DNA from 3 places in the Klebsiella sp. WP3-W18-ESBL-02 genome. Region 2 is predicted to be linked to each of the others. Evidence: riboswitches for the same ligand, from Rfam matches in the RefSeq annotation. Region 2 holds a riboswitch; each other region holds the start of a gene.

Evidence for each region. Region 2 has a riboswitch for thiamine pyrophosphate ahead of thiB (thiamine ABC transporter substrate binding subunit). Riboswitches for the same ligand answer to the same signal wherever they lie in the genome.
Region 1: linked by a shared signal. The riboswitch ahead of thiM (hydroxyethylthiazole kinase) and the one ahead of thiB (thiamine ABC transporter substrate binding subunit) in region 2 are both predicted to bind thiamine pyrophosphate.
Region 3: linked by a shared signal. The riboswitch ahead of thiC (phosphomethylpyrimidine synthase ThiC) and the one ahead of thiB (thiamine ABC transporter substrate binding subunit) in region 2 are both predicted to bind thiamine pyrophosphate.

The regions. Positions count from the first base shown of each region.
Region 1 covers NZ_AP021972.1:1,835,255-1,839,394, reverse strand. The annotation lists gene fbaB (class I fructose-bisphosphate aldolase) at 1-600, opposite strand, end outside; gene thiD (bifunctional hydroxymethylpyrimidine kinase/phosphomethylpyrimidine kinase) at 746-1,546, opposite strand; gene thiM (hydroxyethylthiazole kinase) at 1,543-2,328, opposite strand; TPP riboswitch at 2,363-2,459, opposite strand; gene H7R56_RS08625 (sensor domain-containing protein) at 2,708-4,054, opposite strand.
Region 2 covers NZ_AP021972.1:4,270,300-4,274,439, forward strand. The annotation lists gene H7R56_RS20625 (sugar efflux transporter) at 1-315, opposite strand, end outside; gene sgrT (glucose uptake inhibitor SgrT) at 406-558, opposite strand; gene sgrR (HTH-type transcriptional regulator SgrR) at 646-2,301, shown strand; TPP riboswitch at 2,337-2,435, shown strand; gene thiB (thiamine ABC transporter substrate binding subunit) at 2,466-3,449, shown strand; gene thiP (thiamine/thiamine pyrophosphate ABC transporter permease ThiP) at 3,425-4,140, shown strand, end outside.
Region 3 covers NZ_AP021972.1:4,825,015-4,829,154, reverse strand. The annotation lists gene thiE (thiamine phosphate synthase) at 1-578, opposite strand, end outside; gene thiC (phosphomethylpyrimidine synthase ThiC) at 578-2,476, opposite strand; TPP riboswitch at 2,558-2,667, opposite strand; gene rsd (sigma D regulator) at 2,718-3,203, opposite strand; gene nudC (NAD(+) diphosphatase) at 3,301-4,074, shown strand; gene hemE (uroporphyrinogen decarboxylase) at 4,115-4,140, shown strand, end outside.

The sequences.
Region 1 (4,140 bases), 2.4 Mb from region 2:
GGCCCACAGCACCGTCACCAGTCCCAGCTCGTGCGCACGCTCAAAGGCGGCAGAAATCTCTTCAATCTGGCGGCGCGACTCTTCCGAGCCAAAATAGATGGTTGCCCCAACGGCCACCGCCCCCATATTGAACGCCTGCTCAACGCTGGCGTACAGCGTTTGATCGAAGGTGTTCGGGTAGCTCAGGGTTTCGTTGTGGTTAAGTTTGACCAGGAACGGAATACGGTGCGCGTAGCGGCGAGACACCGACGCCAGCACGCCGTAGGTGGAGGCCACGCAGTTACAGCCGGCTTCAATCGCCAGCTCAACGATATTTTTCGGGTCAAAATAGAGCGGGTTGGCGGCAAATGAGGCCCCGGCCGAGTGTTCGACGCCCTGATCTACCGGCAGAATCGACAGATAGCCCGTTCCGGCTAAACGGCCGGTGTTGTAGAGCGTCTGCATGTTTCGCAATACGGCTGGCGGGCGGTTATTGTCTATCATCACCCGATCAACGTAGTCGTGGCCGGGCAGATAGAGCTGGTCGGCTGGAATGGTCATACAACGATGCTGTAAAAGGCTGTCGGCATCTTTGCCAAGCAACTGCGCAATATCAGTCATAGCTATGCTCCCGTAAGCGCCGACATCATGTCGGCTGGATGTCCTGCTCAACTTTTTTGAGCAGGATAAGCCTGGTACCGGGGGCGTAGAATGTCCAACTTTTGTCGGTTTTAGCACGCGCGCGGCTGGCACGCGGACGGGACAGCTACCACCATTCGTGGAAGTGGTGAACCGGACCAATCCCCTCGCCGACCTCCAGCGTATCGGCCTGCGCCAGCGCTTTCGACAGCCAGCCCTTCGCCACCGGCACCGTCTCCTGCCAGCTGGCGTAACGCGGTCTTAACGCTGCCAGCGCCGCCGATAGCGTACAGCCGGTGCCGTGGGTATTTTTGGTGTCCACGCGCGGCGCGGTAAAGCGCATTTCGCCGTCAGCGGTGAACAGCCAGTCCGGGCTTTCGGCATCGTCCAGGTGGCCGCCTTTCATCAGCACTGCTTCACAGCCCAACGCCCGCAGCGCGCGCCCCTGTTCCAGCATCTCCAGTTCATTGCGCGCGTGCGGCGCGCCGAGCAGCGCCGCCGCCTCCGGCAGGTTTGGCGTAATCAGCGCAACCTGCGGCAGCAGGCGCTGGCGCAGAGTCGCGACCGCCGACGCCGACAGCAGCGGATCGCCGCTTTTCGCCAGCATCACCGTGTCCAGCACCACGTTCTGGATACGATAGCGCTGTAAACGCTCGGCCACCGCTTCAACGATGTCGGTCTCGGCCAGCATGCCGATTTTGGTGGTGTCGATACGCACATCGCTGAATACGGAATCCAGCTGCGCGGCGACAAAGTCAGGTTCTATCCGGTAGACTGACTGCACGCCGCGGGTATTTTGCGCCACCAGCGCGGTCATCACCGAGCAGCCGTAGGCCCCCAGCGCCGAGAAGGTTTTCAGATCGGCCTGAACGCCCGCGCCGCCGCTTGGGTCCGTGCCCGCAATCGTCAATGCGTTGATACGTTTCATGCCGCCACCTCCCCGTGCATCGCGTACAGCGCGTCAAGGAAAGCCGGGGTAAAACTCCCCGGACCGCGGCCCTCTGCCGCGCGTTGCCCGGCGTGTTTCATCAGCAGGCAGGCGCCCGCCACGTTGAGCAGGCGATCGCCCGGCAGCGCGCAGCTGGCCGCAACAACCGCCGACAGTGCGCAGCCGGTGCCGACGATACGCGTCATCAGCGCCGCCCCGCCGTTCGCCGCCAGCGTGCGCTCGCCGTCGGTGATGTAATCCACCTCGCCGGTCACCGCCACAATCGCCCCGCTTTCTCGCGCCAGCTTCTGCGCCGCAGGCAGCGCGGCGGCAGCGGTATCGGTGGTATCGACCCCGCGCCCGCCCAGGCTCTCACCGGCCAGCGCCCGGATTTCGGAGGCGTTCCCACGAATGGCCGACGGCGTCAGGCGCAGCAGTTCGCGGCAGAAATCGCTGCGTAACGTCAGCGCCCCCACCGCCACCGGATCCAGCGTCCACGGCGTTTCTGCGCGATTGGCACTGTCAACCGCTGCGCGCATCGCCAGCGCACGCGAGTGGGTTAAGGTGCCCACGTTAACCAACAGCGCGCCGGCAAGCGCGGCAAACTGCGCGGCCTCTCCGGCATCAATAACCATCGCGGGAGATGCCCCCACGGCCAGGAGGACATTCGCCGTGAAGGTTTGCACGACGTCATTCGTCATACAGTGAACAAGGGGGGCATGCTGGTGAAGAAGAGAAGCGGTGTGCGCAGATTGCGCGGAATTAAGCAGGTCAACGTGCATGGTTTGCTCCTGCCATAACGCGAAGAAGCAATGGCCGGTCGGCCTCTGACTTCCCTACGCTGGCATTATCCAGATCAGGTGGTACGGGTATTTCTCAGCCTTCGCAAGGAAGGGCACCCCGAGTCATTCAAATCAATTGATTACGATTAACAGACTGTTAATCGCCGCGCAGAATAATGCCAGCAGGCAGCCGGACAAACAAGCCCAATAACCCGCTGGCAGTCAGACAGAGCGCATCGCGACGAGACACCCAAACGCCGCCAGGGCGAAAACGACCGGCGCATTTCATCGGGCCTATTTTGCAGCAAACGCGCGGAGGTCAGATATCTTCGCTGCGCCCCATTTAACACAACCCATTGATTTATTAATAAAGTAAAAATCATTTTCCATCAGGACGCTTTGCTTTTTTCGCCAGATACATCGCTTTATCGGCATAATCGAGCAGCTGACGTTCGTTGGTACCCTGTTCAGGATAGTGCGCAATGCCAATACTCGGGACAATCGCCAAACGGTGCTCTCCCAGCACAAAAGGAGAAGCGAAAGCCTCAACAATTTTTTCTGCCACCGCGAAAGCGTCGTCCGGCAACGCGCTGTTCTCAATCAAAATCACAAACTCATCGCCGCCGATACGCGCAACGGTATCGGATTTCACGACGCAGCGCGTCAGGCGGTCCGCGGCGGCTTGCAGGAGTAAATCCCCTATCCCGTGGCCCAGGGTGTCGTTAACCTGCTTAAATTTATCGAGATCGATATACAGCAGCGACAAATGCCCCCCTTCACGGCGCGCGGTAGCAAGCGCAGCCCTAAGGCGATCGAACAAAAGGCTACGGTTTGGCAGGTCGGTCAGCTGATCGAACTGTGCCATATGCTGTAACCGAGCCTGCATCTGCTGACGCTCAATAACCGTCGCAATCTGCGTCGACACAAACTGCAATAGCTCCTGGTCCTGTTCGTTATAGCGTACGCCGTCCGGGTAGCTTTTGACGACCAGAACACCGATGGTGCCTTTCTGTGACTTAAGCGGAACCCCAAGCCAGCAGGATGGATTCAGGCCAAACGAAATGCGCAGTTCTTCATGGCGGCCCGCCATTCTCTCGGGCGTCAGCAGTAGCGGTTGACCCGTTTGAATCACCTCCGCGTAAAATGTCCCGGGAATAAGCGTAAACGGCGCGGGTATTTCCTGAAACGCATCCACGTGATACGGGAAGGTCAGTTGGCCCGTTTGCGGGTCGTAAAGCGTGACCGAAAAATTATCGACGGGAAGCAGCGTACCGACGATCTCATGGATACGCTGAAATAGCTTGAGTAAATCTTCAGCCGTGTGTGCCGCTTCAGAAATAGCGTACAGTGCGGATTGTAATGATTCAGAGCGTTTGCGTTCGGTAATATCCCGCGCAACGCCAATGCGTAATTGATTAGCCGGGGACCAGCGTGCCGACCACATAATATTGACGGTCTGGCCATTTTTATGCACATAGCGGTTTTCAAAATGGAACTGCGGGCGGCCAGCCATGATTTCTACTACTGAATTTCGTGTTAATTCTCGATCTTCCGGTAGCATCATATCGAACATGTTTTTGCCGATGAGTTCTTGCGGCGTATAGCCAAAAATACGTTCACATGACGCGCTTGCATAAACAATGTTAGCGTGGGCATCTACTGCAAAAACAGCATCCAGCATGAGATCGATAAAACTGCTCAACGGCGCGTGAGGATTCGATTCCATAGAGAAAGTCAGGCCTGAATATAAGAGTGAGTGCGACTACATTAGAGTTCCGTCGCCCATTAGCACTACACTAAAGGTTAAAGATA
Region 2 (4,140 bases):
CGTCAAATAATGGCGATTGAAAGCGAACAACAGCGCGTTGCCGACGGCCATCAGGCAGCAAAACATGATCAGCTTGCGCCGATCGCCTCGGCTGTCGGATCGTCTTGCCAGCGCCAGGCTAACAACGATCCCGGCGATGGCGTTAACGGTGTAAAACAGCCCAACCCAAAACGGCGGCACCCCCACTTCACGACTGAGAAACAGGCTCAGCGTCGGCGCCTGTAGCGCCCCCGCAACGCCCATCATAAATGCCACCAGCATAAAAGCGGCGTACACACCGTTGAGACGTCGTCCCATCGTCATTAACCAGAGCATGAGAAATCCTTTAAGCACGCGAGAAAGAATAAAAAAAAGCCAGCAGATGATACCTGCTGGCAAATACTCAGTCACACATGATTAGGCGAATTAATGTTCAGAGGTCGGTTTCGTAACTTCCCACTGCATCAGCGCGTTCAGAACGTCAAGCCGCTGCGCCGTCGCCTGGCGGGCCAGCCAGGAAATACTCTGCGTCGCGGCAAAATAGCGCTGGTAGAACTGATGGATGGTAGACCCCTTCATAGACACCTCCTCGCTTCATCGAAATCCATTATTGGCCTAATATAGGGATTAATAAATTGCTGAGTTTTTATCAGGAGTTCCCCTTTTATGCCTTCAGGTCGATTACAACAGCAGTTCATCCGTTTATGGCAGTGCTGCGAAGGCAAATCGCAGGAGACAACGCTCAACGATCTCGCCGCGCTGCTGAACTGTTCGCGCCGCCATATGCGCACGCTCTTAAATACCATGGAAGCGCGCGGCTGGCTGACGTGGGAGGCGGAGGCCGGACGCGGCAAGCGTTCCAGACTCACGTTCCTTTATACCGGGCTGGCATTACAGCAACAGCGCGCGGAAGATCTTCTGGAACAGGATCGGATCGATCAGCTGGTGCAGTTGGTCGGAGACAAAGCGGCGGTCCGTCAGATGCTGGTGTCTCATCTGGGCCGTAGTTTCCGCCAGGGGCGGCACATTTTACGGGTTCTTTACTATCGCCCGATGCATAATCTGCTGCCCGGTACCGCGCTGCGCCGCTCGGAAACCCACATCGCCCGTCAGATTTTCAATGCGTTAACCCGCGTAAATGAGGCAAATGGGGAACTGGAAGCCGATATTGCTCACCATTGGCAGGAAATTACCCCCCTGCACTGGCGTTTTTATGTGCGCCCCGGCATTCACTTCCATCACGGGCGTGAACTGGAGATGGAGGATGTGATCGCCTCTCTGGAGCGCAGCATGACGCTACCGCTGTTTTCCAACATCACGCGCATCCACTCCCCTACCGCCTGGGTGCTGGATGTACACCTGGCCGAAGCCGACCGCTGGCTGCCGTGGCTATTAAGCCAGGTGTCGGCGATGATCCTGCCGCGCGAATGGCAAACGCTGGCCAATTTCTCGCGGATGCCGGTCGGCACCGGGCCGTACGCGGTCGCACGTAACAATCTTAACCAGCTGAAGATCCTCGCCTTTGATGATTATTTTGGCTTCCGGGCGCTGATTGATGAAGTGAACGTCTGGGTGCTTCAGGAAATCAGCGAAGAGCCAAACGGCGGCCTGACGCTGGAAGGTTCCACCGAGAGCGAAAAAGCGGTCGAAAGCCGCCTTGAGGAAGGCTGCTATTATCTGCTGTTCGACGCCCGCAGCCCGCTCGGCAATAACCCGGCGGTGCGCCAGTGGCTCAGCCATGTCTTTCATCCCAATAATCTGCTTTATCGGGCAGGAGAGCAGCACCAGAGCCATTGGTTCCCGGCCTACGGCCTGTTACCGCGCTGGCACCATGCGCGCAGTCGCCCCTGCGAAAAACCCGCCGGGCTGGAATCGGTGACCCTCACCTATTACCGCGAACACGTTGAGCACCGCACCATCAGCCTGATTATGGAGGCGCTGCTGGCCGAACATCAGGTCAAACTCAACATTCAGGAGGTGGATTACGACGAATGGCACCGCGGCGAAGGGGTCAGCGACATCTGGCTCAACAGCGCTAACTTTACGCTGCCGCTCGATTTTTCACTGTTTGCCTATTTGTATGAAGTCCCGCTGATCCGCCACTGCATCCCGATTGACTGGGAACAGGACGCACGACGCTGGCGAGCGGGCAACCTGCCACAGGCCGACTGGTGCCAGCAGCTGTTGGCCAATCAGCGCATGGTACCGCTGATCCACCACTGGCTGATGCTCCAGGGCCAGCGCAGTATGCGCGGCGTACGCATGAATACCCTGGGCTGGTTTGACTTTAAATCCGCCTGGTTTGCGCCGCCGAATCCATAGGGCTTTTGATTTATTCACGTAATCATTACAATGTGCCGTTCTCAACGGGGTGCTGCGCCAGATGCGTGGCTGAGAGATACCCGTCGAACCTGATCCGGATAATCCCGGCGAAGGGATTTGAGGCTAACTCAAAATCCTTTGCCACCCATTTACTGAGGTGCAAAGTGCTCAAGAAATTCCTCCCCCTGTTAGTGCTGGTTGCCGTACCGGCGTTCGCAAAACCGGTCCTGACGGTCTACACCTATGACTCTTTTGCCGCCGATTGGGGCCCCGGCCCGGCGGTGAAAAAAGCCTTTGAGGCCGACTGTCACTGCGAGCTGAAGTTCGTGGCGCTGGAAGATGGCGTTTCGCTGCTTAACCGTCTGCGAATGGAAGGCAAAAACAGCAAAGCGGACGTGGTGCTGGGGCTGGATAACAACCTGCTGCAGGCGGCCACCGACACCAAACTGTTCGCCAAAAGCAACGTTCCGGCGAGCGCGGTGACGGTTCCCGGTGGCTGGAACAACGACACCTTCGTGCCGTTCGACTATGGCTACTTCGCCTTCGTCTACGACAAAAACAAGCTGAAAAACCCGCCGAAGAGCCTGAAAGAACTGGTGGAAAGCGACCAGAAGTGGCGCGTTATCTACCAGGACCCGCGCACCAGTACGCCCGGCTTAGGTCTGCTGCTGTGGATGCAAAAAGTCTACGGCGACAAAGCGCCGGAAGCCTGGCACAAGCTGGCGGCGAAGACCGTCACCGTCACCAAGGGCTGGAGCGAAGCCTACGGCCTGTTCCTGAAAGGGGAAAGCGACCTGGTGCTCAGCTATACCACCTCGCCGGCCTACCATATTATCGAAGAGAAGAAAGATAATTATGCGGCGGCGCCGTTTGCCGAAGGCCACTATTTGCAGGTTGAGGTGGCAGCCAAAACCGCAGCCAGCAAACAACAAAAGCTGGCAGATGAATTCCTGAACTTTATGGTTTCGCCAGGCTTCCAGAACACCGTCGCCACCGGTAACTGGATGTACCCGGTGACTCAGGTCGCCCTGCCGGAAGGCTTTAACGGTCTGGTCAAACCGCAGACCGCGCTCGAATTCACGCCGCAGCAGGTCGCCAGCGAACGCCAGAACTGGATTAATACATGGCTCCGCGCCGCCAGCCGCTAATTCCGGGCTGGCTCTACCCGGGCCTCGCGGCCACCGCGCTGATGGTGGCCGTCGCCCTGGCGGCCTTTCTGGCGCTGTGGCTCAACGCCCCGGAAACCTCATGGTCTACGCTGCTCGGCGATAGCTACCTGTGGCACGTCGTGCGTTTTTCATTCTGGCAGGCGTTTCTCTCGGCGCTGTTGTCGGTGCTGCCCGCTATTTTTCTCGCCCGCGCGCTGTACCGACGACGTTTTCCCGGCCGCCAGCTGCTGCTGCGGCTGTGCGCAATGACGCTCATTCTCCCGGTGCTGGTCGCGGTGTTTGGTATCCTCAGCGTTTACGGCCGCCAGGGCTGGCTGTCGCAGCTGTTCGCCTGGCTCGGCTGGCAGTGGCAATTTTCCCCTTACGGCCTACAGGGCATTCTGCTGGCGCACGTCTTTTTCAATATGCCCATGGCCACCCGTCTGCTGCTACAAGCGCTGGAGCAGATCCCCGGCGAGCAGCGCCAGCTGGCCGCCCAACTGGGCATGCGCGGCTATCCGTTTTTCCGCTACGTCGAGTGGCCGTGGATGCGCCGGCAAATTCTGCCCATTGCCACGCTGATTTTCATGCTCTGCTTCGCCAGCTTCGCCACCGTGCTGTCGCTGGGCGGCGGCCCTTCCGCTACCACCATTGAGCTGGCCATCTACCAGGCGCTGAATTTTGACTACGA
Region 3 (4,140 bases), 550 kb from region 2:
GCCGCCTGGGTAATGGCGCTGACCACGGCAATGCTGCCGACGCCGGTTGCCAGCACTGCGGGCGCACGTTCCAGGCTGATGCCGCCAATGGCGACGGTCGGGTAATCTGCCAGTCGGTTAATATGGCTTGCCAGCTGCGTCAGCCCCTGCGGGGCGGAAGGCATCTGCTTGGTTTGCGTGGGGAAGACGTGGCCGAGTGCGATATAAGAAGGCTTAGCCGCCAGCGCGACGTCGATCTCCATATCATCGTGAGTGGAGACACCCAGGCGCAGCCCCGCCGCCTGAATCGCCGTCAGATCGGTGGTTTCAAGATCTTCCTGGCCCAGATGCACGCCGTAAGCGTTGTGCTTAATCGCCAGCCGCCAGTAGTCGTTGATAAACAGACGGGCGTCATAGCGACGCCCCAGTTCAATGGCGGCCATGACGTCGGCTTCGACCTCTTCATCACGCTTATCTTTAATGCGCAGTTGGATCGTGCGCACGCCCGCCTGCAGCAGGCGTTCAATCCACGCCACGCTCTCCACCACCGGGTAAAGCCCGAGGCGGAACGGCACGGTCGGGAAATCAGGCTGGTACATTATGCCTCCTCTTTTTTGAGGTAGATTTCACCGCCTTTGGCGCGGAAGTTCTCCGACATATCTGCCATTCCCACTTCAATAGTCTGCGCGGCGGCGTAGTCGCGTACTTCCTGGCTGATTTTCATTGAGCAGAACTTCGGCCCGCACATCGAGCAGAAATGGGCGACTTTGCCGGACTCCTGCGGCAGGGTTTCATCGTGATAAGCGCGGGCAGTGAACGGGTCGAGCGCGAGGTTAAACTGGTCTTCCCAGCGGAATTCGAAGCGCGCTTTCGACATCGCGTTGTCGCGGATCTGCGCACCCGGGTGCCCCTTCGCCAGGTCGGCGGCGTGGGCGGCAATCTTGTAGGTAATCAGCCCTTGCTTCACGTCTTCTTTGTTCGGCAGGCCGAGGTGCTCTTTTGGCGTCACGTAGCACAGCATCGCGCAGCCAAACCAGCCGATCATCGCCGCGCCAATGCCGGAGGTGAAGTGGTCATAGCCCGGCGCGATATCTGTCGTCAACGGCCCTAAGGTGTAGAACGGCGCTTCGTGGCAGCTCTCCAGCTCTTCGGTCATGTTGCGCTGGATCATATGCATCGGCACATGCCCTGGGCCTTCAATCATCACCTGCACGTCGTATTCCCAGGCGATTTTGGTCAGCTCGCCCAGCGTATGCAGTTCGGAGAACTGCGCTTCGTCGTTGGCATCCTGAATCGAACCCGGGCGCAGGCCGTCACCGAGAGAGAGCGAGACGTCGTAGGCGGCGCAGATTTCACAAATTTCGCGGAAATGTTCAAACAGGAAGTTTTCTTTGTGATGCGAGAGGCACCATTTCGCCATAATTGAACCGCCGCGCGAGACAATTCCGGTCAGGCGTTTAGCGGTCATCGGCACGTAGCGCAGCAGTACGCCCGCATGGATAGTGAAGTAGTCCACGCCCTGTTCGGCCTGTTCCAGCAACGTATCGCGGAACGCTTCCCAGGTGAGATCTTCGGCGATCCCATTGACCTTCTCCAGCGCCTGGTAGATCGGTACGGTGCCGATCGGCACCGGGCTGTTACGCAGGATCCACTCGCGGGTTTCGTGAATATAGCGACCGGTGGAGAGGTCCATCACCGTATCTGCGCCCCAGCGGGTCGACCACACCAGTTTTTCGACCTCTTCTTCGATAGAGGAAGTGACCGCCGAGTTACCGATGTTGGCATTCACCTTCACCAGGAAGTTGCGGCCGATGATCATCGGCTCGGATTCCGGGTGGTTGATGTTGGCGGGAATAATCGCCCGGCCCGCAGCGACTTCATCACGCACGAATTCCGGGGTGATATTTTCCGGCAGACGCGCGCCAAAGTTCATCCCCGGATGCTGGTGGCGCAGCACTTCACTACGAATACGCTCGCGGCCCATATTTTCACGGATGGCGATAAACTCCATCTCCGGCGTGACGATCCCCTGACGGGCGTAGTGCAGCTGGGTCGCGCGCTTACCGGCTTTGGCGCGCTTTGGCGTCAGCAGGCCGCTGAAACGCAGCTCGTCCAGGCCATCGTCGGCCAGGCGCTCTTTGGTGTAAGCGGAGCTGCGGTCGTCTAATTCTTCGCTGTCGTTACGCGCCGCAATCCACGGCTGGCGCAGTTTCGCCAGACCCTGCTGGACGTTAATTGCCACGTCAGGATCGCCATACGGCCCGGAGGTGTCGTACACCGGCACGGCTTCGTTGTCTTCAAATTGCGGGTTGTCTTTGCTGCCGCCAATCAGCGTCGGGCTCAGCTGGATTTCGCGCATCGGAATGCGGATATCCGGCTGCGAACCGGTAATATAAATGCGTTTTGAGTTAGGGAAGGCGGTCCCTTCCAGGGTATCGATAAAGTGTTGGGCTTGCGCGCGCTGTTCGCGGCGTGATGGTTTAGTAGTGGCAGACATAGCTCATTCCAAAAAAGTAAGGACGTGGCTTGTCAGACGACGGATGAAGCAAGAGAGGCGATCGCCCAGGGGCGATACGGTTGTAGATTGACTCTTGTTCCCTTCGCAGGTCTTAACCTGATCAGGTTCCGCGGATCCCGAATTAACGGTCTCAGCCCGTGCTTGCGCACTGGGCACTCCGACAAGAAGTAACCTCAGATGAGAGGTAATGAATGTAAACTACTCGTTAATGCAGTAAATCTCAAGCCGGGCGTTTCATTTCGCCCCCGTCGAGCGCATTAAACGTCAGCATGATGAGCTGATCTTCCAGTAAAAAACGTGCCTCCAGCGCTTCGCCAATATCAGACAGCGCCTGCTGGAAGGCATAAACGTTATCCTGGTCGATGGCGTTTTCCAGCGTGGAATCGTAGTAGTCCATAATTTGCTGGGTGTTAGCATCCAGCAGCGGCCAGATTTTTCCGGCGTTTAAAAGCGGACTCTCGCCTTCCATTTTATGGATAATGCGTTCATAAATACTGAAATGACCGGCAGAAAGGTAATCGACCAGACGCTGACAAAAGTCATCCAGCGCTTTCTCGTTAAGACGCATGAACGATTCTTTGCCAGGCTTAAGGCCAACCAGATTGTAGTAAGCCACGAGCAGGTGCTTACGAATATTCAGCCAGCGGTCGACCAGTCTATGGTGTCCTTTTACACGCTCTGTCAGGCTCTCTAACTGGTTTAACATAGGTTGACTCCCGCATCGGTAAGTGAAAATCTGCTCACGTCAATATGTAAATATTATGTTAATAACATGCCTGTGAAGCAAAGGTAGCGCAAGAGATATGGATCGTATAATTGAAAAATCGGATCGCGGCTGGTGGATCGTTAGTCACGAACAAAAATTATGGCTGCCGGCAGGCGAATTACCATATGGCGAAGCGGTAAATTTCGATCTTGTGGGTCAGCGCGCACTGCGGATTGGTGAATGGCAAGGGGAGCCGGTCTGGCTGGTTCAGCAGGCGCGCCGTCATGATATGGGGTCGGTTCGCCAGGTGCTCGATCAGGACGTTGGGCTGTTCCAGCTGGCCGGGCGCGGCGTGCAGCTGGCGGAGTTTTACCGCTCGCATAAATTCTGCGGCTATTGCGGTCACACAATGCACCCAAGTAAAACGGAATGGGCGATGCTGTGCAGCCACTGCCGTGAACGCTACTACCCGCAAATCGCCCCCTGCATTATTGTTGCTATTCGTCGTGATGATTCCATTCTGCTGGCCCAGCACGTTCGCCATCGCAACGGCGTGCATACCGTGCTGGCCGGTTTTGTTGAAGTGGGCGAAACCTTAGAGCAGGCGGTGGCGCGTGAAGTGATGGAAGAGAGCGGCATCACGGTGAAAAACCTGCGCTACATTACCTCGCAGCCGTGGCCGTTCCCGCAGTCGCTGATGACGGCGTTTATGGCGGAATACGACAGCGGCGACATCGTCATCGACCCGAAAGAGCTGCTCAATGCCAACTGGTATCGCTATGACGACCTTCCGCTTTTACCGCCGCCGGGCACCGTGGCGCGTCGGCTGATTGAAGATACGGTGGCAATGTGTCGGGCCGACTACGACTGACATGTTACAATGGGCGCATCAACGCTAAAGGAATGTAAAAATGACCGAACTGAAGAACGATCGTTA